Regions from separate parts of the Pseudoalteromonas rhizosphaerae genome, predicted to be linked through region 1. Evidence: predicted binding sites of a transcription regulator. Region 1 holds the regulator's gene; each other region holds the start of a gene.
The links. Region 1 encodes MetJ, which represses methionine synthesis genes. Its sites were predicted from a motif close to TAGACGTCTAGACGTCTA; they were not measured.

Region 1 (7,946 bases):
TTGATTTCTTTTATGAATTCAGGAGGGCGTGGTTTAGGCAACTCTTGTTGCACTTTTGCAGGTGTTGGGTTTGCTTGTTGTTCAACCAGCTTTGGATCTGCATTGGTTTTGACATACCATAAACCAAAACTAAAACCGCCAACAAGTAGCACGGTAACCAGTACTAATAATACGGGGAATGGTTTTTTCGGTGGCGCTGTTTTTTTGCTGTTACGGTTGCCCGGTTTTTTATTAATAAAATCGTGTTGTGCCATGGTGGTATTGGGCTTCTAACCTTAAATCATATCTATTGGATCTACATCTAAGCTCCATCGCACCTTTTGCGCTAATTTACTGGTACTTAAGTAGTCTACCATTTGCGCGAGATATTGGTGTAATAGAGGGCGTTCGAGCGCTTGAATATGCAATTGAAAGCGATATTTCCCTGCAATTCGCTCGAGCGGTGCAGGGATCGGACCTAGCAATTGTATACCAGTTAGACCTTGGACTGGAACTAAATCTGTTAAAAAATCGACCACTTGCTTTATGTTGTGACCTTCGGCGCGGACAATCGCCATATTAGTTATTGGTGGTAGCTGTGCGTCATCGCGCTCTTGCAGTGCAAAACGGGCGAAATCTTGATAACCATTATTGACTAAATCTTGTAATAAAGGATGCTCGGGAAAGTGAGTTTGCAATAATACATGACCAGGTTCGCCACTGCGCCCAGCACGGCCAGCCACCTGAGTAACCAATTGTGCTAAATGCTCTGTGGCGCGAAAGTCGCACGAGTACAAGCCGCCGTCGACATCAAGGATCAATACTAAGCTCACATCAGCAAAGTGATGACCTTTGGCAAGCATTTGGGTGCCAACTAAAATCCGTGCACCGCCTTGGTTTATATCGTCTAGGGCTTTTTCTAAACTGCCTTTACGACGCGTTGAGTCGCGGTCAATCCGGCTAATCGGGGTATCAGGAAACTCGGTTGTTAAAAACTCTTCTATTTGTTCGGTGCCTTTGCCGTTAGGAAATATTTGTGTACTACCACAGTCTGGACACTGATGCGGCACGCGTTCTTGTTCACCGCAGTGATGGCAAATCATCTGGCCGATGGCTTTGTGAAAAGTCGCACTAGTGCTGCAACGTGTGCACTCACTTAACCAACCACATTCATGGCAAATCAGGGTAGGCGAAAAACCGCGACGGTTTAAAAATACCATCACTTGTTTGCCTCGTTTTAAATGCTGACGCATAGTGGCAAGACTGGCATGAGCTATACCAGCTTGATCCGGCTGGCCTTTCATATCAATCAGCTGAAATTTATTGTCGGTACTGGTTTGCGCACGTTGTGTTAGGCTCAGCAGTTGGTATTTATTATGAATTGCCTTATGCAAGGTTTCGAGCGCCGGGGTTGCTGAGCCTAAGATCAGCGGTATTTTATGTTGAAAAGCGCGGTATGCGGCTAAATCACGGGCATGGTAACGTAAGGTATCTTGTTGTTTAAATGAACCGTCATGTTCTTCATCAACAATGATCATACCAAGCTTTAAAAATGGTAAAAAGATACTCGAACGTGTACCAATCACAATTGCGCAACTGGCTTTTTCACAAAAGCGCCAAGTTTGTAAGCGTTCGTTATCGGTCAGTGCTGAATGCCACAGCATAATCGGCGTATCAGGAAAGCGACGACGAAATCGATTAACCGTTTGTGGCGTAAGGCCAATTTCAGGCACTAGTACGAGTGCTTGTTCACCGCGTTTTAAAACCTCTTCAAGGCATTGTAAGTAAACCTCGGTTTTACCACTGCCAGTGACACCTTCTAGTAAAAAGCTATTGAAACCGACCGCTTGATTAATGGTGGTACAGGCTACTGCTTGCTCTTTATTTAGAGTCGGCTTAGTGCCTACGGTGGGAAGTTGTTGTTGCCATTGGTTGTCGTGTTCAATCGTTTGGCTGATCAGCTCTTTGTTAAGTAAGCTGTCGATAGTTTTTTTACTAAACCCCAGCGCTTTTAATTCTGTAAGTGATGATTTACCCGAATCTGCCAGTTGTTTGAGTAAGCTTAGTTGGCTCTTTGCTTTTAAAGACGGTAATTTAGCGCCTTTTTCAGTTAGTGCCACCATACTAATACTGCTTTTATCTGGGCACAGTCCTTGACGCAGCGCGCCAGGCAGGGCGATATGAATTGTTTCACCTAGTGGGTAGCAATAATAGCGCGCAGTAAAACGCAATAATTCGATATGTCGCTCTGATAAAACGGCTTCATCATCAATCACTTCAAGCACTGCTTTAAGTTTATTAACCGGCACATCGGTGTTGGTTTTTAGCGCCAGTACTACCGCAACTTTGCGCTGATTACCAAATGGCACCCATACCCGCGCACCGACTTTAGGCATCACCGATAAACCATCGAGTTGCTCTGGAATGCGATAATCAAAGGTGCGATGCAACGGTACTTTTATAGCAACTTCAACAAAACTCATAACAACCCAAACAAGAACGAATAAGGGAGTTAATGTACTAAAATTATGGCTGAAAACCTACCTGCAAATATCTTCTTTAAAACTTTTGTTCATTTTATTAGCAAAAACGACATTTAAAGCTTGTAGCAAGTGGGGTTGTTGCTTAGAATACGCGTCCTAAATAATTTGTTTTAACGACGTATGGTGCCAGACTCCGGGTTTGGAGAGCGATGCGGCCTTAACTAGAGGTTTCTATGAAAGAAGGTATTCACCCTAAGTACGAAGTAATTTCAGCATCATGTTCATGTGGAAATAAATTCGAAACTCGTTCTACTCTGTGTAAAGACATTCACTTAGACGTATGTTCTGCGTGTCACCCGTTTTACACTGGTAAGCAAAAAGTTTTAGACACAGGTGGCCGTGTTGATCGCTTTAACAAGCGTTTCGGTTCACTTAGCAGCAAGTAATTCTTGTTGTTTTGTCGGAAAAAGCACCTTAGGGTGCTTTTTTTTATGCCTGCTATTTATTAAAAACACCGCCTTTTAGTCTTTATTTCTTGCTCTAGTGCTCCAGCTTTACGCATTCATTATGTTGTGACTATTTCCCACTTTTATATCCAGTATAGCGAGTAAATAACAGACAAATAGTGATTTGTTGACTATATTGTCATTCTCGTTAAAGCGATAAATTAAACGTTTTTGTCGGTAAAGTTAGGTCTTTTGCGGTTAAATGTTGTTAACGTCTTACTTTGATGGTTTTTAGTCATAGGCCATTATTTTTGCTTTAAAGCGTTGCATAATGAGCATTTTAAGATGGGTTTTTTGATGCTTTGTGGCGTTTTTATAGCCGAAAATTGAAGCTTTTTTGCAAAAAATGCTGACAAAACGCATAAAATTAACGGATATAGCATATAACAGGATAGACCTGATATTGCTTGAATTTAATTATAATATAGGTATCGTTCCCTATAAGATATAAGATATAAGATATAAGAACTGCTTACTCTCACTTTCAACTTAACTTACTTGCAGGATAAAATCGCGTTATGTCAGACTTTCGTGAACAAGCTTTACATTACCATTCGCACCCCGTTCCAGGAAAAATTAGCGTTGAGCTTACAAAGCCAGCTGAAACCGTACAGGATCTTGCACTCGCATACAGCCCCGGTGTTGCAGAACCGGTACGTGAAATAGCTGCTGATCCCGCTAATGCCTACAAATACACCGGTAAAGGCAATATGGTTGCGGTTATTACTAACGGCACCGCTATTTTAGGTTTAGGTAACTTAGGTCCATTGGCTTCAAAACCGGTTATGGAAGGTAAAGCGTTATTATTTAAACGCTTTGCGGGTCTAGATTCGATAGATATTGAGGTGAAACACAATACCACCGAAGATTTCATCAATACAGTTGCTAACATAGCTGATACGTTTGGCGGTATTAACTTAGAAGACATTAAAGCGCCAGAGTGTTTTGAAATAGAAAAAGCATTGATCGAGCGTTGTAGCATTCCAGTGTTCCACGACGATCAACACGGTACCGCGATTGTAACGGCTGCTGGTATGATCAACGCACTTGAAGTACAAGGCAAAGAAATTGAAGATGCGATTATCGTTTGTTTAGGAGCCGGTGCCGCAGCGGTTGCTTGTATGGAGCTACTGATCAAGTGTGGCGCATTGCGTGAACATATTTACATGTTAGATCGTAAAGGCGTTATTCATACTCGTCGTGATGATTTAAACGAGTACAAACAGTTATTCGCTAACAATACAGATAAGCGCACACTGCAAGATGTTATTGCTGATGCCGATGTATTTGTTGGTGTATCTGGCCCGAATTTACTTTCTCCTGACGATCTTAAGCTAATGGCTGATCGACCTGTAGTGTTTGCCTGTTCAAACCCAGATCCAGAAATCTCACCAGTGCTTGCTCATGGTGCTCGCGATGATTTAATCATGGCAACGGGTCGTTCAGATTATCCAAACCAAGTTAACAACGTGCTGTGTTTCCCATTTATTTTCCGTGGTGCGCTAGATGTGCGTGCAAGCAAAATTAATGATGAAATGAAAATTGCTGCGGTTGACGCTATTCGTAGCATTGCTAAAGAACCAGTACCAGCGGAAGTATTAAAAGCGGCGGGTGTTGAGACACTTGAATTTGGTGCGCAGTATATTATTCCAAAACCGATGGATCCGCGTTTATTACCGCGCATTGCCAAAGCAGTAGCGCAAGCGGCAATTGATTCTGGTGTTGCACAAATTGATATGCCGGAAAACTACATGGAGTAGCTGCTTAGCTGCAATTGGTAATGGCACAATAATAAAAACCTCAGTAACTTACGTTACTGAGGTTTTTTTGTAGCCAATTCCTGAAGCAGGAATATATACAAATGATAACTTAATCTTCGTTGAGTACAGGTACTTCGAGACCCATTTCAAGCATGATTTTTTTCACTTCTTCAGGCACTTTCTCTGGATTATCTTTACGTAAATCTTCATCGTTTGGCAGTGGTTGGCCAGTAAATGCGTGTAAAAATGCTTCACAAAGTAATTCGCTATTTGTTGCATGGCGAAGATTATTAATTTGACGACGAGTACGCTCATCAGTCAAAACTTTTAATACATTTAGCGGGATCGAAACGGTGATCTTTTTAACTTGTTCTGATTTTTTCCCGTGTTCTGCGTATGGGTGAATATATTCACCATTCCATTTAGCCATAGGATGTATCGTTGCCTCAGGTTGTTAATTGTTTGCGCGACCTTTTGCAGCGCAAAGATGGCGAAATTCTATCGTGTTAAAAAAGATAGTCAAATACTTGTTTTTTAGCCATCTAGCGGCTTAAATGTTTTTACTTCTAATCTTGCGGCTAAAACCGCATAAATGCTTTGACTTATTAAATTTGATCCTCTAACCTTTTAGACGTCTAAACATCCATTTAATTGTAGGTGACGGTATGAGTCAAAAGAATAAAGCAACCATTGCAGTACGCAATGGTATTGATGCAGATAAACATCACGGCGCGGTTGTGCCTCCCATTCATTTATCGACCACCTACTCATTTGCTGATTTTGATAAAAAGCGCCAATATGATTATGGCCGTAGCGGCAACCCAAACCGTGATTTACTCGCTGAAACGCTCGCTAAGCTTGAAGGTGGCGCTAAGGGGATTATCACTGCAACGGGCATGGCTGCGGTGCATTTAGCTACTCAGCTGCTAAACAGTGACGATACCTTAGTGATCCCACATGATTGCTATGGCGGTAGTTACCGCTTATTCACCTCACTTGAAAAGCGTGGCTTATTAAAGTTAGTGGTTTTAGATTTAACTAAATCTGAAAATCATCAAAAAATTCTTGAGATAAAACCAAAGCTAATTTGGATTGAAACACCGAGTAATCCTATCTTACGGTTAACCGATATTAAAGCGATCACCACGATTGCTAAGCAGTGCGGTGCGTTGGTTGGTGCCGATAACACATTTTTATCACCTGCTTTGCAAAACCCAATTGAGTTTGGTGTTGATATTGTGGTGCATTCGACCACTAAATATATTAACGGTCACTCAGATGTTGTTGGTGGTGCGGTGATCGCCGCTACCCAAGAGTTGGGTGATGAGCTTGCTTGGTGGGCTAATAACATTGGCATTACCGGTGCCCCGTTTGATAGCTACTTAACGTTACGTGGTTTACGTACTTTGAATGTTCGTTTACGTCAGCATCAAGAAAATGCCTTTATTATTGCCCAATATCTAGAAAACTCCCCTTATGTAAGCCAAGTATATTACCCTGGATTAGTATCTCATCCACAGCATGAACTCGCTAAACAGCAGCAACGTGGTTTTGGTGGCATGGTAAGCTTTGATATCAAAGGTGATATTAATGATGCTGCAGAATTTTTGACCAGCTTAGAAGAATTTAGCTTAGCTGAGTCATTAGGTGGGGTTGAGAGTTTGATTTGTCACCCTGCAACTATGACCCACGCAGGTATGGAGGCAACTGCTCGTCTTGCTGCGGGAGTAGGTGATACCCTGATCCGTATTTCGGTGGGCATTGAAGATGTAAAAGATTTAATCGCTGACTTAGATCGTGTATTCAATAAAGTGAAACCAGGTCAAGCTCAGCACGGCGCAAAAGTAATCGCTTCCTCTGTTCAACAACAAGATGATGAGCAATCAAGCTCATTTAAACTGACTCCTGCACATACGGCTTTGTGGTAATAAAAAATGGTAAATATAGTTCATAAATTTGGTGGTTCTAGCTTAAGCTCAGCCGAGCGATATCAGGCTGTTGCTAATATTATTTTAGCGCATACTGAAGCGGGTGACTGTGTGGTGGTTTCTGCTGCCGGTAAAACCACCAATACGTTAGTAAAGTTATGGCAAAGCTACCAACAAAGTGATCAACAAGCAGTAAGTGATATTTTACTGCAGCTTGATAACCATCAACGTACGTTGATTGAGCAATTGTTAAGCCCTACGGCGCGACATGCAGCATTAAACATACTTGAGCAAGAGTTGGCCTTAATAGCGCAACAAACACAGCAGCACAGCTTACAGGAAGCTGCATTACTTGCTCATGGTGAAGTATGGTCGGCACGATTGTTAGCAACTTATTTGCAGCAGCTAGGCCTTGCTGCGAAAGATGTTGATGCGCGCCAGTTATTTACTTTAAATGATGGGCAGTTATTACATCAAAAAAATCAACAAGCGTGTGCTGAGTTAATCTCGGCACATTGTATTAATGTGGTTACTGGCTTTATTGCCGCCGATTGCCAAGCGAATACGGTAACGCTAGGGCGTAATGGCAGTGACTACAGTGCTACTTTGTTAAGCAGTTATTGCCACGCTAACCAAGTGTCTATTTGGACTGATACCCAAGGGGTATTTAGCACTGATCCGCGTAAAGTTAAAAAAGCCATAAAGTATTCAAAAGTATGCCGCGGTCAAGCTAATTTGCTTGCTCGTTTAGGCAATCCTGTATTACACGCTAAAACCTTATCACCATTAAAAAATACTGATATCAAATTAGTGGTTCGTAGCAGCTATGATACAGAAGCCAGTGCGACAGAAATTGTCAAAGAAGGCTACAGCAAGGCGAAGCGTTTTATTACTACCTTAGAAAATATTGATTTATTGCGTATTGATCAGTTACGCGGCGGTGAAATTGGTGAATTAAGCCAGCTAATTCAGCATAGTTTGCATCACTTTGTGCAAAATGGTGATACTTACTTATTAGTGCCTGCTGATGCAACTCATCAAGTGGTCAGTCACTTACAAGGGCGTGCCAATATTATTGAGTCTAACTTACATGGCTGCGCTGTTGTCGCGCCAAGTAATGATGTGGCGCAATTATTTGAACAAGCAACGCAAGTGCTTAGTGAGCAAAGTTTAGTGCCGCGCTTTAGCCATCAAGACGCAGACTACATATTACTACTAACGGATCAATCTATTGATAGTGATGTATTGACCTTATTGCATGATAAGTTGATTAACAAAGGCCAAGAGCTT
Region 2 (7,946 bases), 2.2 Mb from region 1:
AATGGTCAGTAACTTAACACGATTGGTATAACAACTAAAAAACGCGCTTAATTAGCGCGTTTTTGTCTACGGTGCATGCAAGAAGCTTAAACAACTTCACTTAACGTTGCCAATGCCACAATACTTGCTAAGCCTAGCTGCCCAACTAAACTGATCAATGAGCAACAACGCAGTACAAATAACCCCCATGGGTGTTTAATATGCGGGTATAAAGCGCAGCGCTTCAAACTCATTGCAAAAAAGAAGCAAACTATAGCTAATATAGTCAAGCAAAGCGTCAACTCACTTTTAATCGCAAGTGTATCATCAAAAAAGAAAAACAACTGTAGCGGCAACAATAAAGTCACGATGGCATGTAAGGCGTGAACTTTTTTGATCCGCGAAAATTGTCCATCCGGCGATAATTCTTTAATACCAAAATCACGCTCTAAGCATTTCACTAACTGACTGGCTTTAACACTCACTGCTAAACGATAACAACTTAAGCCATCACAGTTACGAACACGAAAGTCATAGCCAGACTTCAATAATAGCACCATCAAAGGTTCATTTTTTGCTAGTACCGCATAATGTAAAGCACTGTTACCAAGGGCATCACGTTGTTTTTTATCTTGTTTATCTAATAAGGTTTGTACTAAATTAACAAACCCTTTTTCAACTGCCCACATAAAGGCCGTTTTACCATTTTCATCCGCCAACGTGCCTGTTGCACCTTGCTCTATAAAACGCATCGCCATCGTTTGTTTAGCTGTGTCAAAACGCAAATGCGCCAACAGTGCTTGTTCTAATAGCACCACTGAGTCAACATCTGGTGATACTTGGGTCAATAAGGTGAAATAATCCTTTCCACCAGCAACTTTTTTCGCCGCTAATTCACTTAACGCATTAACGTCATCGATTGAGTCAGGTATAAAGGTGCTAAAACGTTCACGAAAATCAACTTCTTTCCACAGTGCCAAAGCATCTTCAGCACTCATTTTACTGCCCGCATTGAGCGCATACTCGATGATTGTAAAATAGCGTTTTGAGAATAACTGAGATAATAACGTAACGGGTGTTTCTATCGTTGTTTGTGACGCTACAGCTGCATATTTTTCAAGGCGTTGGCAAAGTAATAGCACTAAACTCTCTGGGCTATACTCGTTATCAAAATAGTAATCTTTAGCTGCCGAAATATACTGTTGAGCGGCTTCATCATATTCACAGATATGTTGGAAAAAACACTCTTCAAATGGCTCAAGGGGAGTTAACCAGGTTAAATAATAGATAGGCGGTAGCACAGTTGTACACACGCCATTGTCTTCTTCAGTCGAGCGACAAGCCGGCCATGCTTCTAAAGCGTCTAAAATAAATGCACCGTTTTGCTCAATAAGTCCTTTGACTAATAACGGGTATTCTTTAGGCCAAATAAGTACATTTTCCATTAAAAAAACACAACTCCAGTGTCTATCTTGCTCGGTACAAAGGTCAGTAAAAGAGTTTAACAACTACAAACTGACACTGCGCTTAATATAATTTTAAGTACCCCAGTAAATTAGTGATACCAGTGGGTATGTAAGCGCTTATTCTAGCATACCCAAAACCACACGCTATAGCCAAACCGTGTGATTTTAAAAGAAAATAACAAAGCACCATGCAGTTAACACTGCATGGTGCTTTAGGTTGGAGACTTACTTGGAAATGATTACTTACTGTTAAGCTCAGCTGTCACTTGGTCAAGGCCAACTTCTGAAATTCGTTGAATAACTTCTTTTTGCTTTGCACTGAGTAACGAAATACCTTCAGCGACAATATCATATACTTTCCAGCTACCATCTTTACCTTGGCGAAGCTTAAAGTGTAAGTCAATCGTTGGCGCATTATCTGCAATAATTTGCGTCTTAACCGTGGCAAACTCACCCTCTGCAGCATCGTTACTCTCTTCGAATTTTATTTCTTGCCCGGTATATTTCATTAATGCACTAGCATAGGTAGTGGTTAAGTAATGCTCCACTGCACTTATAAATGCAGTCGCTTGTTGGCGATCGATACCTTTAATGTGCTTACCTAATAATTTATAGGAAACAAATTTAACATCTATATTAGGCATTAAATACTGATCAACAATGTGTGCCATGTCACTTTTACTCGCTGTGCCTTGGCTGTTTATTTTGCCAATTTCACTAAACAGCTGATCGCCTACCTGAGTTAATAACTGATTAGGTGACTGTTGTGTTTGCGCAAACAAGGAAGCACTAAAAACTAGCGCGATTAATAATAAATAACGACCAAGTGAAATCATTGTTGATAAGTCCTAAGTAAATCTTGTAGCGTAATTTACGCTGTTCATAAGAGATTAAAAAGCCTCAAAATAGCACCTTATTAGTGCCAGCACGGCATCAATTGATTTAATCTTTTTATTTCATATTGTTAGCTAAGCTCATGCAATAACACACAGAGTCTGTGAATTTATGCCACTTGAATTAGCCTCCCCCACGCCCTTATTTTGTAAATAACGTTTTCATCTAAAGAGCTTTACCATGTTATTTAAAACATTAACTGTATTGATTTTATTATCTATTTCCATGTTCAGCAGACTATCTTATGGTGCGCCCTATACACTTTCCCCTCATGGCTATGCCATTGATTACATTCAGGGGGAAGGTGATGTTAAAGGCTTAAAATTGGCATACCAATACCATGCTCCGGCACTACAATCATTAATTGAAAATACCCATATTTACTTAGAATCAAGTATTAATATTTGGGAATACGGCGCAGATAATAGCCATCAGACAAATGTTGTCCTTGCAATGTCCCCGGTATTTCAACATCTGATCAGCTCAGTGCGCGGTATTCCTCTGTATTTCGAAGCCGGCATAGGAATTTCATTAGTCAATGACACTCACTTCGCCGGCAAAAATGTGAGTACCCACTACCAGTTTGAAGACCGACTAGGCTTTATTGCTGATTTTGGAAAAACCAAAGCTGCGGTGCGTTATTTACACTATTCAAATGCAGGGTTTAAAAGACCAAACCCAGGTCTTGATTTTATTTCGCTGTCGTTTTCTAGACGTTTTTAACCCTAGAAATCTTTGCTACACTGAGTACTTATAAATGACTCATTAGAGATCACCATGCAAATTTGGCATATACTCATCATCATCTTAGTGTTGGCAATCATTATCGGTAATATTTTGCTGATCAAACACTCAGCAAAAATGGATTTTAAAAAACCAACCGATGAAGATGAACTAAAATCAGAGCAACAAAAAAAGCCCTAACTAAGTTTTGTTAGGGCTTTACATCGTAGGAGATGTTCTTTACTGCAGCTCCTCACGCAGCTCTTTGGTTGCTTTAACCATATTATCAAGAGCTTGTCGCGTTTCTTCCCAACCACGGGTTTTCAAACCACAGTCCGGGTTTACCCATAAACGCGCAACCGGTATTTTTCGTGCGGCTTTATGGATCAACGTTTTCATCCATGCAATATCCGGTACATTCGGAGTGTGAATATCATATACACCTGGACCAATATCATTTGGATAATCAAAATTCTCAAATGCTTCAAGTAGTTCCATGTTAGAACGTGAGGTTTCAATGGTGATCACATCGGCATCCATATCTGCAATCGCGGCAATAATACCGTTAAATTCGGCGTAACACATGTGAGTATGAATTTGTGTTTCATCTTTCACACCGCTTGCTGAGACCCTAAATGCATACGCTGCCCATTCTAAATATGCTTGCCATTGGCTACATTTAAGCGGCATACCTTCACGAAATGCAGGTTCATCAATTTGAATAATATCAATACCGGTATTTTGTAAATCGACCACTTCATCACGTAACGCAAGTGCAATTTGATTAGCGATGGTGGGTTTGTCTAAATCATCACGAATGAATGACCAAAACAGAATAGTTACAGGACCTGTTAGCATGCCTTTCATTTTCTTACTCGTCAGCGACTGTGCGTATTTTGTCCACTGAACCGTCATCGCTTGTTCACGTGATACATCCCCCCAAATTACAGGTGGTTTCACACATCGCGAGCCGTAGCTTTGCACCCAACCAAACTGGGTAAAAGCAAAGCCTTCTAATAGTTCAGCAAAGTATTCAACCATGTCATTACGCTCCGCTTCGCCGTGCACTAACACATCTAAATCAAGCGCCTCTTGCTCTTCAACAGCGTAACGAATTTCTGCTTTCATTTGCCTTTGATAATCATCCGCAGATAATTCACCGGCTTTATAATCACGGCGTGCTTGACGAATTACTTGAGTTTGTGGGAATGATCCTATCGTGGTGGTCGGCAGTAGCGGTAAATTAAGTGCTGCATGTTGTTTTTCAATACGTTGAGAAAATGCATGATTACGCTTACCGTCTTTTGCGGTGAGTGCAGTTACACGCTTTTGTACAGCTGTATTATTTACGCGAGTAGAGGTTAAGCGTGCTTTAATAGGTGCTGAATAAGCAACGAGCTCACTGCTATCATTGCTTTCAAGCGCGGCTTTTAATAATGACAACTCTTGGCCTTTTTGTTTTGCAAATGCAAGCCATGAACAAAGCTCATCATCGAGCTTTTCTTCTTGCTCTAAATCAACCGGTGTATGCAGTAAAGAACAAGATGGAGCAAGCCATAGATTATCACCGCGCTTTAGCGCAATGTCTTTTATGCTATTAAATACAACCTCTAAATCAGTACGCCAAATATTACGGCCATTTACTACGCCTAATGATAAAACTTGATCGGTACTTAATAATATATCTAGTTTTGCAACATCAACATTTGTTGCAACACAATCAAAATGTACGCCATCAACAGGGTAACCTGCAATATCATCAAAGTAGGCAGTGACTGAGTCAAAATAACTAGCAAGTAACAACTTCACGCCTTGACCTGCAAGTGCACGAAAGCTTGTTTTTAATGCCTCTTGATAATCTTCTGTCAGCTCTAAACCTAATATAGGCTCATCAACCTGTACCCATTCAATCCCTTGCTGCGCTAATTTAGCGAACACGTGTTGATAAACAGCTAATAGTTTTTCAAGTAAGCTAAGTTTATCAAACTCCTCACCTGCACATTTTGCTAAGTAAAGATAAGTGACTGGGCCGACCAATACTACTTTTGCATTGTGCCCCAATGCTTGTGCTTGAGTAACTTGCTCGAATAACTCAGTCCAGGTTAGTTGAAACTGCTGATCATGAGTTAGCTCTGGAACTATGTAATGATAATTAGTATTAAACCACTTTGTCATTTCGCTTGCTGCACATGAACAACCGCTTGGTGCGCGACCACGCCCAATACGAAATAATGTATCAAGATCAATGCTACCATCCGCTTTTTGATGACGCTTGGGCACTGCGCCAATCAATAAAGAGGTAGATAACACATGGTCATACCAAGCAAAGTCACCTACCGGTAATAAATCAATCCCAGCATCTGCTTGAAGAGCCCAATTTTCTGCGCGGATCGTCTTACCTTGTTCAAGCAACTGCGCTTGGCTGATTTTACCAGCCCAGTATGATTCTACTGCAAATTTTAGTTCACGCTTTCTACCTATGCGAGGAAAACCTAAGTTATGTAATTGTGCCATGTTGAAATTCCCTTCCAGCTGTTTAGATAGCTAAAACCATAAACCTATACCTGACATCAAACAATTGATGCTTCCTCAGTTTCAACTTGAGGTAAATTCATGGAAATATTTTTTTGCAAACTCAAAAAATATAATGACAACGCTGTCAAATATGATGCTATAGTATATTTGTAAATTTCACGTAAAAAAATGGGATTTATAGCCATCTAGACGTTGATGCATCTTAATTTAAGGCGTATTATGGCTGTAATCTGAGTTAAACTCACCTTTACCATGAGAATTATTAAAGATGATTGATGTAAAACACTTAAAGACCATCGCAACCTTGAAAGAAACCGGTTCCTTGGTAAATACTGCGCGCGAATTATTTTTGACTCAATCCGCTTTGTCTCATCAAATCAAAGATTTAGAAAACAAACTTGATTGCCAACTATTTGAACGTAAAACTCAACCGGTGCGCTTTACCCCACAAGGTATGCTATTACTTGAACTTGCCAGCGAAGTACTCCCGCGTGTTGAAGCAACCAAATGCCGTTTAAAAGAAAGTCTTAATCAACCAATTTCACAATTACGACTTAGTGTTGAATGCCATGCTTGTTTTCATTGGTTATTACCAACAATTAAAGAATTCAATAACTTTTGGCCTGATATCAAAGTTGATTATGAGCGCGGCTTTAGTTATGACGCTATTCCTGATCTGCTCAGTGATGAATTAGATTTAGTACTCACTTCAGACATTCGTGAACCAGATAAACTTGAATACGCACATTTATTTGATTTTAAACTTAAATTAATTGTTGCTCCTGATCATGAACTAGCGAAAAAAGCCTATGTAACGGCACTTGATTTGAAAAACGAGACGATTATTTCGTACCCTATTCCACGAGAGCGTCAGGATATCTTCAAACATTTTATTCAAAATGCACGTTTTGATGGCACCTTGAAAACCGTAGATCAGGGCTTGCTCATTTTTCAGCTTGTCAGTGCCGGAATGGGGGTTGCAGCATTACCGGATTGGTTAGTAACACCATATGAAAGCCAAGGACTCATTAAGTCGATTCCATTAGGCGCACTGGGATTAACCCGTCCAATGTATTTAGCCATGAAAAAGAATATGAAAGATAACCCAGTGTATCGCCACTTTTTAAATACCTGTAAGTTAAATAACGGTCGATAAAATAGGTTTAACCCAGTAGCATACAGAAAACCCCTTTATGTGTGCTACTGTGATGTTTGAACTGAAAAAAATCCTCGGTGCAATGCTGATGCCATTGCCTCTGTTTGCTCTACTGTGCTTTGTTTGCTTATTAATCGCACTGCGTACCAAGAAAGTCAGCGTATTTATTGGTTTAATCGCAATCACCAGTTTATTGCTGATTAGTACCCCTTTTATTGGTCAAAAAATAATTGCTCCAAATTCACAGTTAAAGTATATTTTTGATACAAGTAAACAGCCGATACTCGATAAAATAGTGGTACTTGGTTGTGATATAAATCCTAACCCAAAACTTAACGCCAATAGCCAACTTGGTAATTGTGCTAAAAGCCGCCTAATCGAAGGTATGCGCTTAGCATATGTGTACCCACAAGCTCAACTTATTGTTTCAGGTGGCGGTTACAATAAAGTGACCAACAGTAGTTTGATGCAACAAACCGCGATAAGTTTAGGTATTGATGCGCAGCGTATTAAACAAAATCCTACGGCTATGGATACCGCCGATGAAGCACGGCTTTTAGCACCTGCTCTAGTTGATTTTAAAGTTGCACTGGTAACTTCGGCAAGTCACATGGCACGAGCAAAAGATCTATTTAATAGCCAAGGCGTTGATGTTATTCCCGCCGCCACTGATTTTTACGATTTCTCAGCGTGGCCTCATCACAAACAATATATTCCGAGTGTTGAAGTATTAAAGGCAGTCACAAGTTATTGGCATGAAGTAATCGGTAGTACGTGGATAAGTGTGCGCCGCTGGATTGATCCAGAAGCGCTTTAACATCTCACTCACTTAAAGTGAATTAGCTGGCAACTCAAACTGGGTTGTCTATATCAATAAAGGTTACATCAAAGCCATGTTGCTCAGCCAATAACTCACCGAGCGCTTTTATGCCATAGCGTTCGGTGGCGTGATGGCCTGCGGCAAAAAAATCGATCTTTTGCTCACGCGAACTGTGAATGGTCTGCTCTGAAGCCTCGCCTGTTAAATAGGCATCAATCCCCTGGCTAGCAGCCAAATCAATATAACCTTGACCACCTCCAGTACACCAAGCGATGGTCTCAATTAGCTCATCACGTACTAGGCTAACTAAAGGTTCACGAACGAGCACTGTTGATATTTTTTGTGCAAATTGCTCACCACTCATTGGGATTTT
Region 3 (7,946 bases), 1.6 Mb from region 1:
CCACAAACTATTTTTGGGGAGGCTCGGTGACATTCCCTTTAGTTCGCGATATGTGGGTTACTGATTAGCTCTTTAAAACCCTCGTTATTTTTATCATTGAACTCACAGTTATTTTAATTGTAAATCCTCACTATCAAAATAGAGCGGCTTTAAGGTGCCACAATTGGTAAATTTATAGGTCAATTCGCTAGCATTTGGGACGCGTTTTGATGTGCGAAATTTTTGCAGACAGGCATTAGTTAAATCTGCAAAAATAAGGTGATTAAAACTCGGTGCTTGGGTTATTTTATGGATATAAATTCGCTCATTATTTTTGAGGGTGATCATGTCGTATTCTTGCCACTGCGATGATTCGTTCAAATCAGTTAATTCCCGCGCATAAAGTAATTTACTCATTACAATAGGTCTATGTTGATAAACCAAACTGCCATCGCGCTGGTAGTGTCCGGCATACACATCTGCCGTAATTGTTAGTTCTTCGCCACGCATTAGCCGTTGAATATTAAATGGTTGTGGTTTGATAGTAATAAGCTCTGCATCACGTACCAGGCTTAAAAAAGCGACATCTGGGTTTTCAATTTGATAAACAACTTGCACATCGTGAGGTAATTTATAAGTCGGTAGGCTAACTGCAAAAATACGCGAGCCTTGATTAACGAGCACCATAGCATGCTCTGCATTGTAAGCTGGGTTAATCGGCGGAAGCTCTTCTTTTACAGCTTCTTCTTCGGCGTTGGCAATACTCGACATAAATGCAAGTAACAAAATAAACAACAGTCGCATAACGATCTCAATAAAGGTATGAATTTAAAGTGTAGTCAAAAATACTGTTTTAGCAGTTTTATACTCTGCTTTTAAAACAGCGCGGCTTGCTCTATAACAATTGCGTGGCGTTTTGCAAGGCGCAAGTGATCTCTATCATAACCTCCGCCAATCACGCTTGCCACTGGCGTATTGTGCTCAATACAGCGCTTAAACACTAAGTGATCTCGTTTTTCAATGCCTTGCCAGCTAATATCAAGTTTACCTAAACCATCTTGCTGCCAAATGTCGACACCTGCATCATAAAGCACTAAATCAGGGTTAAGTTCTTTGAGTAAAAAGCGCAAGGTATCATCAACAACCCCTAAATATTCATCATCTTGCATATTATTAGCTAAACCAATGTCGAGATCGCTGGCGGATTTGCGAAATGGAAAATTCTTTTCACAATGAATCGAGCAGGTATATGCATAAGGTTGGTGTTGTAATATGGCTGCGGTGCCATCGCCTTGGTGTACATCTAAGTCAAAAATCAATACATTGGTCACTTCAGCTGATTGAATCAGCGTTTGTGCAGTAAAGGCTAGGTCGTTGACCATACAATAGCCAGAGCCAAAATCGGTGTGAGCGTGGTGTGTACCGCCGGCTAAATGGCATGCAATGCCGTGCTCAAGAGCTAAGCGCGCAGTTTGCAACGTGCCTTGAGGTGCGGTAAAAGTTCGTGCCATTAATTGTTCAGACCAAGGTAGCCCAATACGACGCATCGCTTTATCATCTAAGCGGTTATGCCATAAATCTTGAATGTAATTATCACAATGTACCAATTCAAGCGCCTCAGGGCTGCCAAGTTGAGGTGTTATTAGGTTGCTATTCGCCAAACCAAGTGCTTTTACTTGTTGGTATAAATGGGCAAATTTACTCATTACAAAACGATGGTTAGGATCAAAGTTAAACGAATAGTTAGGGTGATAAACCAGCGGTAAGTGTTGATTAAGAGCCATAGTCAGATTGCGTTGCGAATTTTCTCTAGGGTAACCTACAGGGCAATTTCAATCCAGTTACTTGCTTTACGCACTATGGATCAAACTCTCAAGTTCACGGTGCAGTAGTGTATCGTCAGCGAGGTTTAACTCAATTAAACGCTTTAAATGGGTAATACTATCTATATCAATATGGGTACATTTTAAACCTATATGTTGTTGTTCGATATGGCAAATAGTGACAGTCATCGCGATGATTACTTCACTTTGCGGGAGTTTAAAGGCAAGAATAGCACTACTGTTTTTTGTAAAGTTAAAGTCATTATTGCGACTAACCAGAGCGCCATTTAATGATATATCGAGCAACTGGCAGGGGTAACTATGGGTATTATTGGTTAAATGCGCGGGAGTTGAAAATAAAATGCGCGTGTAATGGCGGCGGTTTTCCATCATTATTCCTTTTAGGAGTATTAGGATTAAGTGTAGCCTGTTTTTTAGTCAGTATGTGTAATTAATACCAATCGACTTAAATATTTAACCATTCTAGCGAGCTAAATAAAGCGCTAACTGCGTTATAAATTTTTCATGTAGAACAACTACATGTCAAAATTTATGTCTTGTTATCACTCCATTTATCTGTCGCTATAAATGGTCAGTAACTTAACACGATTGGTATAAGCTGAACTCTGGATCGTGAATCTCTGATCTATATTCCAGGTTAATAAAAAAAGCCCCACATAAATGTGGGGCTTAAAAAATGTTTAGAACCTAGAGCTTAACCTATCTTTTTGTACTTAATACGCTTAGGTTGCGTAGCCGCAGTGCCTAAGGTCTTTTTAAGCCATTCTTCATATTCAGTGTAGTTACCATCGAAGAAGTTAATTTGGCCTTCGTCACGGTAATCAAGAATATGTGTTGCAATACGGTCTAAGAACCAACGGTCATGCGAGATACACATAACGCAGCCTGGGAATTCTAAAATAGCGTTCTCAAGGGCACGTAATGTTTCAACGTCCAAATCATTGGTTGGCTCATCCAGCAGGATTACGTTGCCACCGGCTTTTAATAACTTAGCTAAGTGTAAGCGGTTGCGTTCACCACCTGACAAGTCCTTAACAAATTTTTGCTGATCGTTACCTTTGAAGTTAAAGCGACTAACGTAGGCACGGCTTTGGAATTCAAAGTTACCAATTTTTAGTACGTCTTGGCCGTTTGAAATTTCTTGGAAAACAGTATTGCTGTCATCCATATTGCCACGGAACTGATCAACGGTTGCCAGTTCAACCGTTTCACCTAGGTTAATTTCGCCGCTGTCTTGTTTGTCTTCACCGCTGAGCATTTTAAACAGCGTTGATTTACCTGCGCCATTGGCACCGATAATGCCAACAATTGCGCCTTTAGGCACAGTAAAGCTTAGATCATCAATTAACACGCGATCGCCAAAGCTTTTCTTCAAGTTTTTAACTTCAATAACTTGATCACCTAAACGTGGTCCAGGTGGAATAAATAGCTCGTTGGTTTCATTACGTTTTTGGTAATCAGACTGCTGCATTTCAGTAAATTGCGACATACGCGCTTTTGACTTAGCTTGACGACCTTTTTGGTTTGAACGTACCCACTCAAGTTCTTGTGCAATTGATTTTTGACGGGCTTTTTCAGACTTTTGCTCTTGCTGCAGGCGCGCATCTTTTTGCTCAAGCCAAGAAGAATAATTACCTTCCCATGGAATACCTTCACCACGGTCAAGCTCTAAGATCCAGCCAGCTACATTATCGAGGAAGTAACGGTCATGGGTTACCGCCACAACAGTGCCTTCGTAATCATGCAAGAAGCGCTCAAGCCATGCTACAGATTCTGCATCTAAGTGGTTAGTCGGCTCATCGAGGATAAGCATATCTGGTTTTTCAAGCAATAAGCGGCAGATAGCGACACGGCGACGCTCACCACCTGACAAGAATTCAATTTTAGCATCCCACTCAGGTAAGCGCAGGGCATCTGCGGCGCGCTCTAATACGTTGTCGATGTTATGACCATCGTGGGCTTGAATAATTGCTTCAAGCTCACCTTGCTCTTTGGCTAGTGCGTCAAAGTCAGCATCTTCCATCGCGTATTCGTTATATACTTCATCAAGACGGTTAAGCGCGTTTTTAACTTCGCTGACTGCTTCTTCCACAGTTTCACGAACCGTTTTGCTTTCATCTAGAATAGGCTCTTGCGGTAAGTAACCAATTTTAGTGCCCGGTTGAGGATATGCCTCACCTTCAAACTCTTGATCAAGGCCGGCCATAATACGTAGCAACGTTGATTTACCAGAACCGTTTAAACCAAGTACACCAATTTTTGCGCCCGGGAAAAAATGCAAAGAAATATCTTTTAAGATAGTGCGCTTAGGTGGCACAACCTTAGATACTCGACTCATCGAGAAAATAAACTTATCAGGTAAAACCATGGAAGGAGCCTTCAAATAATAATAAAAATTTCAATGTTGTATTGTAGTGGCTCACAGGTGAAACAGTCAACGAATCAACCAAATAACAATGTGCTAATTCGCGAGCAATACTCCTACACCGATTAAAGCAAGCAAGCCGCCTATTAACATTTTATTGGTAACAGGCTCGCGCTTTATAAAACCAATGCTCATTACAATTAATGGCGCGGTTGCGAAAATCGTTTGTGCAATGGCTGGATCGGTATATTTAACTGCGCCAAGTTGAAGCCATAAACCAAGGAAAGTGCCTAAAAACACAGCCGCAAAAAACCATTGTTTGCCGCTAATTCCCCTCAGAGTTAGTGCTTGTTTAAATTCACTGCTTTTAAATACTGCAACAACTAAGGCCACAGTCATCGTACCTGCTGCTAATCTAATTAATGCCGCCCATAAGCTACTCATATGCTCATTATTGAGTGCGCCTTTAGACATCACCATACCGAGCGCTTGGCAGATAGCAGCTGCAAGGGCACATAAAACACCTTTGCGATAATGTTGATGATCAACCTGTGGCAATGTTTTTTCAGGCTTGATTGCTATTACTACGCCAATGGTTGTAAGTACAATACCGCACCATGCAAATGGCGATAAATAATGATTTAATAGCAGGATATTAAAAACCCCCACAAGGGCTGGAGCAAGGGACTCAATAACTAACGTGCGAGCAGGGCCAATATTTCGCAGCGCAGTAAAATAGGCGCTATCGCCAATCGCAATCCCAATCACCCCGCCAGCAATTAGCCAAAGCCAGCTTGTCAGATGATGTGGTAGTGCAGCGTCTTGAATAATCGCAATAGTCGCTAACATCATGGCACTTGCTAACACGCCTTTACTGATGTTTAGCTGCATAGGCGTTAAGTGATGGCTAAAACCTTTATATAAAATGGTCGAAAGCGCCCAAACAATAGCTGCTAATATAGCAAAAAGTTCTCCTAAGCCTAGCCAATCAATCACGTTTACCACCTTAAAATAAAATCAACAGGCGCATTATGGCGAGCGGTTTTTAGAATGCAAAAAAATAGCTAAAATAAATTCATTTGGACATCTAAACATCTAGAGGTTGAAATTTCCAGCTATCCGTTCATAATTAGCCATTGGTTAATTATGCCTTGGAGATGAGTATGCCTATTACCGTTAAAGATGAATTGCCCGCAATTGCGAAGTTACGTCAAGAAAACGTATTCGTAATGCCAAAAAGCCGCGCTAAAACCCAAGAGATCCGTCCGATGCGCTTGGCGATTTTAAACTTAATGCCTAATAAGGTAGAAACCGAGGTGCAATTTATTCGTTTGCTCGCTAATTCACCCTTACAAGTGAATGTAGAGCTTCTACGTTTAGACACTCATCGCAGCAGTAGCAATTCAGAGCAGCATTTAGACACTTTTTACCGTTATTTCTCTGAAGTGAAAGACAACAATTACGATGCATTACTCATTACCGGCGCACCATTGGCACATTTAGAATATGACGATGTAGCCTACTGGGATGAACTAAAAGTAATTTTAGATTGGGCGGAGCAGCATGTAACCTCAACATTATTTTCGTGTTGGGCGGCTCACGCGGGTTTATTTCATCATTATAATCTAAAGCGTGAACTAAAAGAAAATAAGCTCTGTGGCGTGTTTACCCATAAGTGTTACTTTGAACATGGAGCCTTAACGCGTGGTTTTGACGATACCTTTGTAGTGCCGCACTCGCGTTATGGTCATATTGATATTGAAAAAATTAACGCTTGTGATGACTTAGTTGTGCTGGCAGGTTCAGAGCAAGTGGGCGCTTACTTAATAAAAAATAAATCCGGCAGCCAAGTGTATATTACCGGGCATCCTGAGTATGATGCAGACACTTTAAAAGGCGAATATCAGCGCGATTTAGAAAAAGGCCCTGATGCGCCATTGCCTGAAAATTACTTTCCAGAGAACAACCCAGATAACGAACCGTCGAAAACTTGGCAAAGCCATGCCTTTTTACTGTTTTCGAATTGGTTAAATTATTATGTGTACCAAACCACACCCTATGATATTAATTTAGTTAGCCAAGCCGTAAGGACTAACAACTATGCCGAATAATTTAGAAAACAAAAGCGCCGAGTTAATTGAAGCGTTAAAACAGCGTATTTTAATTCTTGATGGTGCTATGGGTACCATGATCCAAGAACACAAATTAGAAGAACACGATTACCGTGGCGAGCGCTTTAAAGACTGGCATGTGCTAATTAAAGGTAATAATGATTTATTAAGCATTACACAACCAAAAATTATTGCTGATATTCATCGTGGCTTTTTAAGTGCAGGTGCCGATATTATCGAAACCAACACCTTTAATTCGACTACAATTTCGATGGAAGATTACGATATGGCCAGCATCAGCCGTGAAGTAAACTTAGAGTCAGCTAAATTAGCACGCAGTATTTGTGATGAGTTTACTGCTAAAAATCCAGCAAAACCACGCTATGTTGCGGGTGTTTTAGGGCCAACCTCAAAAACCTGTTCAATCTCACCGGATGTGAACGACCCCGGTTATCGCAATGTCACGTTTGATAAGTTAGTCACCGCGTATGTTGAATCAACCCTTGCTTTAATGGAAGGTGGTGTTGATTTAATTTTGATAGAAACAATTTTTGATACGCTTAATGCAAAAGCGGCTTCATTCGCGGTTGAAGAAGCGTTTGAACAAGCAGGGCGCAAGTTGCCTGTGATGATCTCTGGCACCATAACCGATGCCTCGGGCCGTACGCTGTCAGGGCAAACCACCGAAGCATTTTATAATTCTATTCGTCATATAAAGCCAATTTCAATTGGCTTGAACTGCGCGCTAGGTCCAGATTTATTGCGCCAATATGTAGAAGAACTATCGCGTGTTTGCGAAACCTTTGTCTCTGTTCACCCCAATGCTGGTTTACCGAACGAGTTTGGGGAATATGATTTAGAAGCACCTGAAATGGCTCAAGAAATTATCGATTGGGGCAAGTCTGGCTTTATCAATATTGTTGGCGGTTGTTGTGGTACCACACCTGCACACATCAGGGCATTTGCGAAAGGGCTTGAAGGTGTTAAACCTCGCCTATTGCCAGAGCTTGAAGTGCGTATGCGCTTATCAGGCCTTGAAGCGTGTAATTTAAACTAAGGTAGCCGAGATGACACAAAAAATAGCAGTATTTACCAACGTTGGCGAACGTACCAATGTGACCGGCTCAGCCATGTTCAAACGTTTGATCATGGAAGAAGATTACGAGAGTGCGCTTAATGTTGCCCGCGAGCAAGTAGAAAACGGCGCACAGGTTATTGATATCAACATGGATGAAGCCATGCTGGACTCAAAAGCCGCCATGGTGAAATTTTTAAATTTGATTGCCTCCGAGCCTGATATTTCTCGCGTGCCAATTATGGTCGACTCTTCTAAGTGGGAAGTCATTGAAGCGGGCTTAAAGTGTATTCAAGGCAAGGCAATTGTAAACTCAATCTCGCTAAAAGAAGGTGAAGAGCCATTTATTCGCCAAGCTAAAATTATTAAACGTTTTGGCGCCGCTGCAGTGGTTATGGCGTTTGATACCGACGGCCAAGCAGATACAGCCGATCGCAAGTTTGAAATTTGTCAGCGTAGTTACCGCATTTTGGTGGATGAAATTGGCTTTGCGCCAGAAGATATTATTTTCGATCCCAACATCTTTGCGGTAGCAACCGGTATTGAAGAGCACGACAACTACGCAGTTGAAT
Region 4 (7,946 bases), 190 kb from region 1:
TACCGGCCCTACCGGCTCGGGTAAAACAGTATCACTTTACACTGGTTTGAATATTCTTAACCAACCAGAGCGTAATATTAGCACTGCAGAAGATCCGGTTGAAATTAACCTTGAAGGTATCAACCAAGTGCAAATTAACCCGCGCGCAGAGATGACCTTTGCTAATGCGCTAAAAGCGTTTTTACGTCAAGATCCTGATGTGGTGATGGTAGGTGAGATCCGTGATCTTGAAACCGCTGAAATTTCTATTAAAGCGGCGCAAACTGGTCACTTGGTATTATCGACCTTACATACTAACTCTGCACCTGAAACCCTAACCCGTTTACTTAATATGGGTGTACCTGCTTATAACGTTGCCAGCTCGATTAGCTTAATTATCGCACAGCGCTTAGCTCGACGTTTATGCCCTAAATGTAAAGCACCTGAAAGCTTGCCGGACGAAGAGTTACAACGCCAAGGTTTTAGCCCTGAACAAATAACTGAACTCACTTTATTTGCACCCAAAGGCTGCGATAGCTGCACTGATGGCTACAAAGGTCGTGTGGGTATTTATGAAGTAATGCAGATTACTCCAGAAATAGCGCAAATCATTATGCGTGGCGGTAATTCACTAGAAATTGCTGAAGTATCGTTAAAGTCTGGCTTTAATAACTTGCGTTTATCAGGCCTCAGAAAAGCTGCCGCCGGTATGACTTCATTAGCCGAGATAAACCGAGTAACTAGTTTTTAAGATCCTAAAACCTAGCTTTCTAGGTTTTAGAGTTATAAATCGTAAACAATATGTATGAGAAGATGTTATGCCAACAGTTGTAAGCTGCCCAACGTGTAAAAACCAAGTCGAATGGTCAGAAAAAAGTCCGCACCGCCCTTTTTGTTCAAAACGCTGTCAGTTAATTGATTTAGGCGAATGGTCGTTTGAAAACAATAAAATCTCTGCACCTATTACCTCTGCAGATGATTTAAGCCAAGATATGATTGAAGATATTGAAGCTATGCTTGCTAAAAACGACGATGATTTTTTCAAGTAAGCCTGAAGTAATTGAAAAATAGGAGCTAGGTTTTAGGTAGTAGCTAGGTTCTAGTATTCGAAGCTCGCAGCCCGTGGCGAGGTAAACTCACTGCTACCAATATCTAGCCGCGGGTTTACCCCGCGCAAACTCCAATTAACTACTTTGCTGTTAACCAAGCTTCCAAACCAAAAACACCAACGCAAAGCCAACTAAATAAATCAGTCCTAACCAGCTCAAGCTTTGTATTACTTTGGAATGCTGAATACTTGGCACTGAGCGAACTAAGCTGAAGTTCAGCCATGCAAAAATCGGCGTGGTCAAAAATGCTAGCGTCATGGCAAAAGTAAGCATAGGGCCAAGGGCTGATTTAAAGAATAAGATCACCGCCATCCCCGCCAAAGATTGTACTATCAACCAGATATTTAAGCTGTGCTTACTTTGTTTAAAACCTAATAACTTGTGTGATTCGTTTAATGTGCGGGCGTAGCCATCAAGCACGGTTAAAGTTGTGCCAAACATACACAAAAACGCGATAATTGAAACTAATGGTCGTGCCCATTCACCTATGGTAAGGGCATACATATCAATAAGCTGTTTAGCAAATGCCACGCCGCCGAGCTCTATATTCGCGCTTTGCCCATATTGCACTAGCACACCAAGTGAAAAGAATACTAATGCCAGCCCTGCGGTTAACCAATAACCTAAATTAAAATCAAACAACCCCTGAGCCTTAGTCACGCTTTGCTGACTTTGCTTTTCTTTAAGCCACAATGAGCTTAATGCTGAGATTTCAATCGGTGCAGGCATCCAACCCATCAATGCCACCATAAAACCCAGCATAGCAAGTTCATAGGGAGATGGGCCAACGTAATCAGCAGGTGCCATTGGGCCGTTACTAAATGCAATAGCTAGGGCAATGACTGTTGCTAGTGTAAGTAGCCCCATAATAGCCTTTGCGACGTTATCGAGTGCTTTAAAGTGCCCGAGTAATAAAATGACTAAGCAAACGGCGAGGATCAACCAACACAGTAAAGTCACTGAAATAGCAATGGGTAAAGCGTAGTGTAATAAACTGGCCGTTAATAGCAGCACACCAGCGGTATTGACCACCGCAGCAATAATATTTAACCCAATAAAACTATAAAAAAACCATGGGCCTTTACTTTGATAGCCTTCAACTAAGCTTTTTTTTGTGGCTAGCGTGTACTCGATACCAAAGCGGAAAAACGGATACTTAAGCACGTTAACAACGAGGATTAACCAAAATAGCTGCCAGCCAAAAATAGCCCCTGCTTGCGTTGATGCCACTAAATGTGAGCCACCAATTGCAGCGGTTGCCATTAAAATACCGGGACCTAGTGCGTTTAAACGAGTTTGCCAAATTGATACTGCTGACTGCATCTGTGTACTTATTACTTATGGTTAATAATAAGCAAGTTACAGCGTTTTAATTAAGAAATAAAGAGTAAAGCGGAGGTTTAGAGGACTAGTCCTTTAGATGTAAATCGCTAGATCCTAGTTGCCTAAGATCTAGCGTCTTTATTATTTAACGTAGGTCCATTTCTTGAATAATTTCATGAGCAATTTCAGGTGTAGTGCTCACCGGTTTTTCATGTAAATTGGCTTTAATTTGGCCTTTACGATGCTTTAGTGCTGCATCGAGTTTTTTAGCCGCGTTTGCAATAGCTGGATAAAGAACTTCGTTCTCACCTTTAACGGATAAACGCGCGCCTTCGTATATGGTACTGATTTCTGCTTGGAGCTTATGATGCTCTTTTGAAAGAATGATATCTAGTGCGATCAGAGATGGAAAATGACTCGCAATTTTTGAAAATTTTTCGTTGATGTGCTCTCTAATAGAGTCAGTAACGTCAACATGGTGACCAGAAAGATTAATTTTCATAGGGTATCCTTTTTTATGTTACCTCATAACTAGTATTGGGGGCTATTTAGATTAACACAAGGCAGAAAAGCATAAATATGAAATTTATTTGTTATTACAGCTGATGTAGATCAATTTAGTCACATTAAATATGCAAAAGCCCGCGCATGGCGGGCTTTCAGCGTGACACTTAATTTGTATGTTAAGTATACGAACAACAGTAATCAGCAAAGTCAGTCACTTTTACTTGAAAGGTAACGTTAGCATCAACATTAAAAGACTCCCCTGCTGACATCGTTTGCCATTTCGTCTCACCAGGGAGTAATACATCCCACTGGCCGCCGTTTAATTCCATCAATTCTTTTTTGCTCGTAGCAAATTCAAACTCACCCGGTTGCATAAAACCTAACGTTTTAGTGCTGCCATCAGCAAAAACTACGGTACGACTTGATACTTTACCGTCAAAATATACGTTCGCTGTTTTAACAACACTTACATTATCAAACTGAGACATCCTCACTCCTGTTCTTTGATTTATAATTTAACTGCGACCACATTGCCTTAAGGACGCATAGCATGCAAGTGTAGTGATGTGAAAAATACTCATGGGCATCTGATAGCTGACGGCTTAAAGCTTACAGCTCTGTATAAAAAAGCCCGCACTGCGTTTAACACAGTGCGGGCTTTTTACATTTTAACCTTTAAGGTTAAAACAATTCGTTTGCTTTGTTTACGATGTTTTCTACCGTGAAGCCAAAGTGCTCAAACAGCTCATTAGCTGGTGCTGACTCACCAAAGGTGGTCATACCTACTACAGCGCCGTTTAAACCTACATATTTATACCAGTAATCAGCAATACCTGCTTCTACGGCTACGCGGCGTGAAACTGCAGCTGGTAGTACACTTTCTTTATAAGCAGCGTCTTGTGCATCAAATACATCGGTCGATGGCATAGAGACAACACGTACTTTTTTACCTTGCTTACGCAGTTCAGCGGCTGAATCTTGTGCTAATTGCACCTCAGAGCCAGTTGCGATTAAGATAAGCTCAGGCTCGCCGTCACAGCTCAGCACATAACCACCTTTTTTCACGTCGCTTAATTGCTGCGCTGAGCGAGTTTGTTGCTCAAGGCCTTGGCGAGTAAAGATAAGTGATGTTGGACCATCTTGGCGTTCAATCGCTTGTTGCCATGCAATAGCAGACTCAACTTGGTCACACGGGCGCCAGTTAACTAAGTTTGGCGTTAAACGCATGCTAGCAATTTGCTCTACTGGTTGGTGAGTTGGACCATCTTCACCTAAACCGATTGAATCGTGGGTGTATACAAAAATGCTTGGCACTTTCATAAGTGCAGCCATACGAACAGCATTACGTGCATATTCCATAAACATTAGGAAAGTTGCGCCGTAAGGAATAAAACCTTTATGCAATGCAATACCATTCATAATCGCCGACATCCCAAACTCACGCACACCGTAATAGATGTAGTTACCGCTGGCATCATCGCGTGTTAAGCCTTTAGAGCCTTTCCAAATAGTCAGGTTAGAACCGGCTAAATCAGCTGAGCCGCCCATAAATTCAGGCAGTAATGGACCAAATGCATTCAGTGCGTCTTGCGATGCCTTACGTGATGCTGGGTTTGCTGGATTTGCGTCTAGTTGCTTAATATATGCTTGTGATTTTTCAGCCCAATCTGCTGGCAACTCACTACTAGTACGGCGTTTAAATTCAGCGGCTAGTTCTGGGTGTGCAGCGGCGTACGCGGCAAATTTTTCATCCCAGTTAGCTTCAAGTTGTTTACCCTTTTCTTTGCCATCCCATTGTGCATAAATATCAGCTGGGATTTCAAATGCTTCACCAGTCCAACCAAGGAACTCGCGTGCTGCTTTGATTTCGTCTTCACCTAGTGGTGCGCCGTGACAATCATGGCTACCTGATTTATTTGGTGAACCATAACCGATAACTGTTTTACAACAAATTAGTGTTGGTTTGTCGGTGATGCTGCGTGCTTCTTCGATGGCTGCGCGGATAGCGTCTGAGTCATGGCCATCAACGTCACTTACTACATGCCAACCGTAGGCTTTAAAGCGTGCAGGTGTATCGTCGCTAAACCAACCTTCAACTTCACCATCAATTGAAATACCGTTGTCATCCCAAAATGCAACAAGCTTACCTAGGCCTAATGTGCCGGCAAGTGAACATGCTTCATGAGAAATACCTTCCATTAAGCAACCATCGCCTAAGAAAGTATATGTGTGGTGATCAACAATATCATGACCTTCGCGGTTAAATTGCGCGGCTAATGCTTTTTCAGCAATCGCCATACCTACCGCGTTAGTGATCCCTTGACCAAGTGGGCCCGTAGTAGTCTCAATACCTGGCGCATACCCATATTCTGGATGGCCAGGTGTTTTTGAATGCATTTGACGGAAGTTTTTAATTTCCTCAATTGGTAAATCATAACCACTTAAATGCAATAGAGAATAAATAAGCATTGAACCGTGGCCATTGGAAAGTATAAATCGATCTCTATCTACCCACTCTGGATTTGTTGGATTGTGGTTTAGATAATCGCGCCATAGTACTTCTGCGATATCAGCCATGCCCATAGGGGCTCCAGGGTGGCCTGATTTGGCCTTTTGTACTGCGTCCATTGATAAGACGCGAATAGCATTTGCAAGTTCTTTGCGAGACGGCATGGATTCTCCTACCTTTACTGTATTTGCGCTGGTTATTGTGTGTATTCATTTGAAGATCCATTCTTACTTATTGTAGGGGCTGTATGCAATTAAAAACCTGATTAAATTGGGCATTATGAATTTTTTTTAAGAACAAAAAGTTATTAGTAATTTTATTTAGACGTCTAGGCGTAAAAAAACTATGCAACTATCGTTGTTTTAGATAAAATACGCCCCTAAATTTTTTAGCGCTCTTACCGACGTTTGTGAAGCGCAATATTTGTGAGCAAAGACAATGGCAAAACATTTATTTACTTCTGAATCTGTTTCTGAAGGTCATCCGGATAAAATCGCGGACCAAATCTCTGACGCGGTACTAGATGCCATCTTAGAACAAGATTCTCATGCCCGTGTTGCGTGTGAAACTTACGTAAAGACTGGTATGGTTATGGTTGGTGGTGAAATCACTACTAGCGCATGGGTTGATATCGAAGAAATCACACGTAAAACTGTACGTGAAATTGGCTACACTCATTCTGATATGGGTTTTGATGCAGACTCGTGTGCAATTTTAAACACGATTGGTAAGCAGTCTCCTGACATCAACCAAGGTGTTGACCGTACTAGCCCAGAAGAACAAGGCGCTGGCGACCAAGGCCTAATGTTTGGTTACGCATGTAACGAAACTGAAGTATTAATGCCTGCACCAATCACTTACTCACACCGTTTAGTGCAGCGTCAAGCGCAAGTACGTAAAAGCGGCGAGCTTAACTGGTTACGTCCTGATGCAAAATCACAAGTTACTTTTGCATATGAAAACGGCAAGCCAGTAGGTATTGACGCAGTGGTACTTTCTACTCAACACAGTGAAGACATTTCACAAAAAGATTTAGTAGAAGCTGTGATGGAAACAATCATCAAGCCAGTACTGCCTGCTGAGCTTATCACTAGTGCAACTAAGTTTTTCATTAACCCGACTGGCCGTTTTGTAATCGGTGGCCCAATGGGTGACTGTGGTCTTACTGGTCGTAAAATTATCGTTGATACCTATGGCGGCATGGCTCGTCATGGTGGCGGTGCATTCTCTGGTAAAGATCCATCAAAAGTTGACCGTTCAGCTGCGTACGCTGCACGTTACGTTGCTAAAAACATCGTTGCTGCGGGCCTTGCTGACAAATGTGAGCTACAAGTTTCTTACGCAATCGGTGTTGCAGAGCCAACGTCAATCAGTGTTGAAACATTTGGTACCAGCAAGCTTGAAGAATCACGTTTAATTGAATTGATTCGTGAACACTTTGACTTACGTCCATATGGCTTAATTAAAATGCTTGATCTTGAGCGCCCAATTTATCTACCAACTGCAGCTTACGGCCATTTTGGTCGTGATGAATTCCCTTGGGAACGCACAGATAAAGCAGACGCACTTCGCGCAGCAGCTGGTCTTTAATATCAGCCACTGTGTGAATACAAAAAAGCGCCAATTGGCGCTTTTTTTTATGCTTGCTGATTATATTGTTGTAAATGCCTAGGTTATTGTCGCGAGGTAAACTCGCTGCTGCCAGACGTAGGCGCGGGTTTACCCCGCGCAATTAAAGCTAGGTTCTAGAAAGTGATACCAATCGTGTTAAGTTACTGACCATTTATAGCGACAGATAAATACAGTGATAACAAGGCGTAAATTTTGACATGTAGTTGTTCTACTTGAAAAAATTATAACGCAGTTAGCGCTTTATTTAGCTCGCTAGAATGGTTAAATATTTAAGTCGATTGGTATAACTAGGAGCTTGGGTGTATTCGAAGCTTGTCGCTCAAAGCCAGTGACGTTTTACCTAACTTCCTAACCTATCAATGTAAGTATCTTTTCATACCCAGCCACAGCCCATACAATAAACAACACTATCAGTGCTAATGTTACAGCCGCTGAAGCGATATCTTTCGCACGCCCTGATAGCACGTGGTATTCAACACCAACTCGATCTGTTAATGCTTCAATTGCTGAGTTTAGCAACTCAACAATCAACAATAACAAAAAGCTGATTACAAGAAGTGCCCAGTGCTGCAATGATTGTGCTAGCCAAAATGATAACGGCAATAATACTAGCCCTAGCGCAAGCTCTGTGCGAAAGGCTGACTCTTCCTTAAATGCGGCTTTAAATCCTTTAATAGAACATTTGGTTGCTTTTAAAATACGCCCAACCCCTGTGCCATTGGGTTTGTTTACTAAATTAATCTCTGGTTTAGTCATTGTATAATCTTTTGCGTGTAAGTTTTGCTTATCTAGTGATGAATCAATCATATTACTTTAATCCATACCTTGAGTTAATAAATGCCAGGCTGTCGCCATATACTGGGTATATGCTTGCTCTGTCTGTGCAT

Region 2: the regulator MetJ is predicted to act here: its motif matches at 5,776-5,793, upstream of metE (5-methyltetrahydropteroyltriglutamate--homocysteine S-methyltransferase).
Region 3: the regulator MetJ is predicted to act here: its motif matches at 5,269-5,286, upstream of metA (homoserine O-acetyltransferase MetA).
Region 4: the regulator MetJ is predicted to act here: its motif matches at 5,749-5,766, upstream of metK (methionine adenosyltransferase).

What each region holds. Positions count from the first base shown of each region.
Region 1 is NZ_CP118496.1:709,748-717,693, forward strand. It holds gene PVK79_RS03175 (SPOR domain-containing protein) at 1-254, opposite strand, end outside; gene priA (primosomal protein N') at 276-2,462, opposite strand; gene rpmE (50S ribosomal protein L31) at 2,696-2,908, shown strand; gene PVK79_RS03190 (malic enzyme-like NAD(P)-binding protein) at 3,487-4,728, shown strand; gene metJ (met regulon transcriptional regulator MetJ) at 4,838-5,158, opposite strand; gene metB (cystathionine gamma-synthase) at 5,394-6,656, shown strand; gene metL (bifunctional aspartate kinase/homoserine dehydrogenase II) at 6,663-7,946, shown strand, end outside.
Region 2 is NZ_CP118496.1:3,806,740-3,814,685, forward strand. It holds gene PVK79_RS16320 (ankyrin repeat domain-containing protein) at 87-1,424, opposite strand; gene PVK79_RS16325 (MlaC/ttg2D family ABC transporter substrate-binding protein) at 1,685-2,281, opposite strand; gene PVK79_RS16330 (acyloxyacyl hydrolase) at 2,520-3,062, shown strand; gene PVK79_RS16335 (DUF2897 family protein) at 3,117-3,263, shown strand; gene metE (5-methyltetrahydropteroyltriglutamate--homocysteine S-methyltransferase) at 3,303-5,576, opposite strand; gene PVK79_RS16345 (LysR family transcriptional regulator) at 5,866-6,753, shown strand; gene PVK79_RS16350 (ElyC/SanA/YdcF family protein) at 6,806-7,570, shown strand; gene PVK79_RS16355 (Nif3-like dinuclear metal center hexameric protein) at 7,605-7,946, opposite strand, start outside.
Region 3 is NZ_CP118496.1:4,455,605-4,463,550, reverse strand. It holds gene PVK79_RS19225 (hypothetical protein) at 109-783, opposite strand; gene PVK79_RS19220 (histone deacetylase family protein) at 855-1,763, opposite strand; gene PVK79_RS19215 (PilZ domain-containing protein) at 1,830-2,192, opposite strand; gene ettA (energy-dependent translational throttle protein EttA) at 2,518-4,191, opposite strand; gene PVK79_RS19205 (DMT family transporter) at 4,285-5,184, opposite strand; gene metA (homoserine O-acetyltransferase MetA) at 5,352-6,299, shown strand; gene PVK79_RS19195 (homocysteine S-methyltransferase family protein) at 6,289-7,356, shown strand; gene metH (methionine synthase) at 7,367-7,946, shown strand, end outside.
Region 4 is NZ_CP118496.1:898,028-905,973, reverse strand. It holds gene pilB (type IV-A pilus assembly ATPase PilB) at 1-730, shown strand, start outside; gene yacG (DNA gyrase inhibitor YacG) at 798-1,028, shown strand; gene PVK79_RS03995 (NRAMP family divalent metal transporter) at 1,179-2,351, opposite strand; gene hpf (ribosome hibernation-promoting factor, HPF/YfiA family) at 2,557-2,913, opposite strand; gene ppnP (pyrimidine/purine nucleoside phosphorylase) at 3,095-3,406, opposite strand; gene tkt (transketolase) at 3,600-5,591, opposite strand; gene metK (methionine adenosyltransferase) at 5,866-7,017, shown strand; gene PVK79_RS03970 (diacylglycerol kinase) at 7,408-7,815, opposite strand; gene PVK79_RS03965 (LTA synthase family protein) at 7,873-7,946, opposite strand, start outside.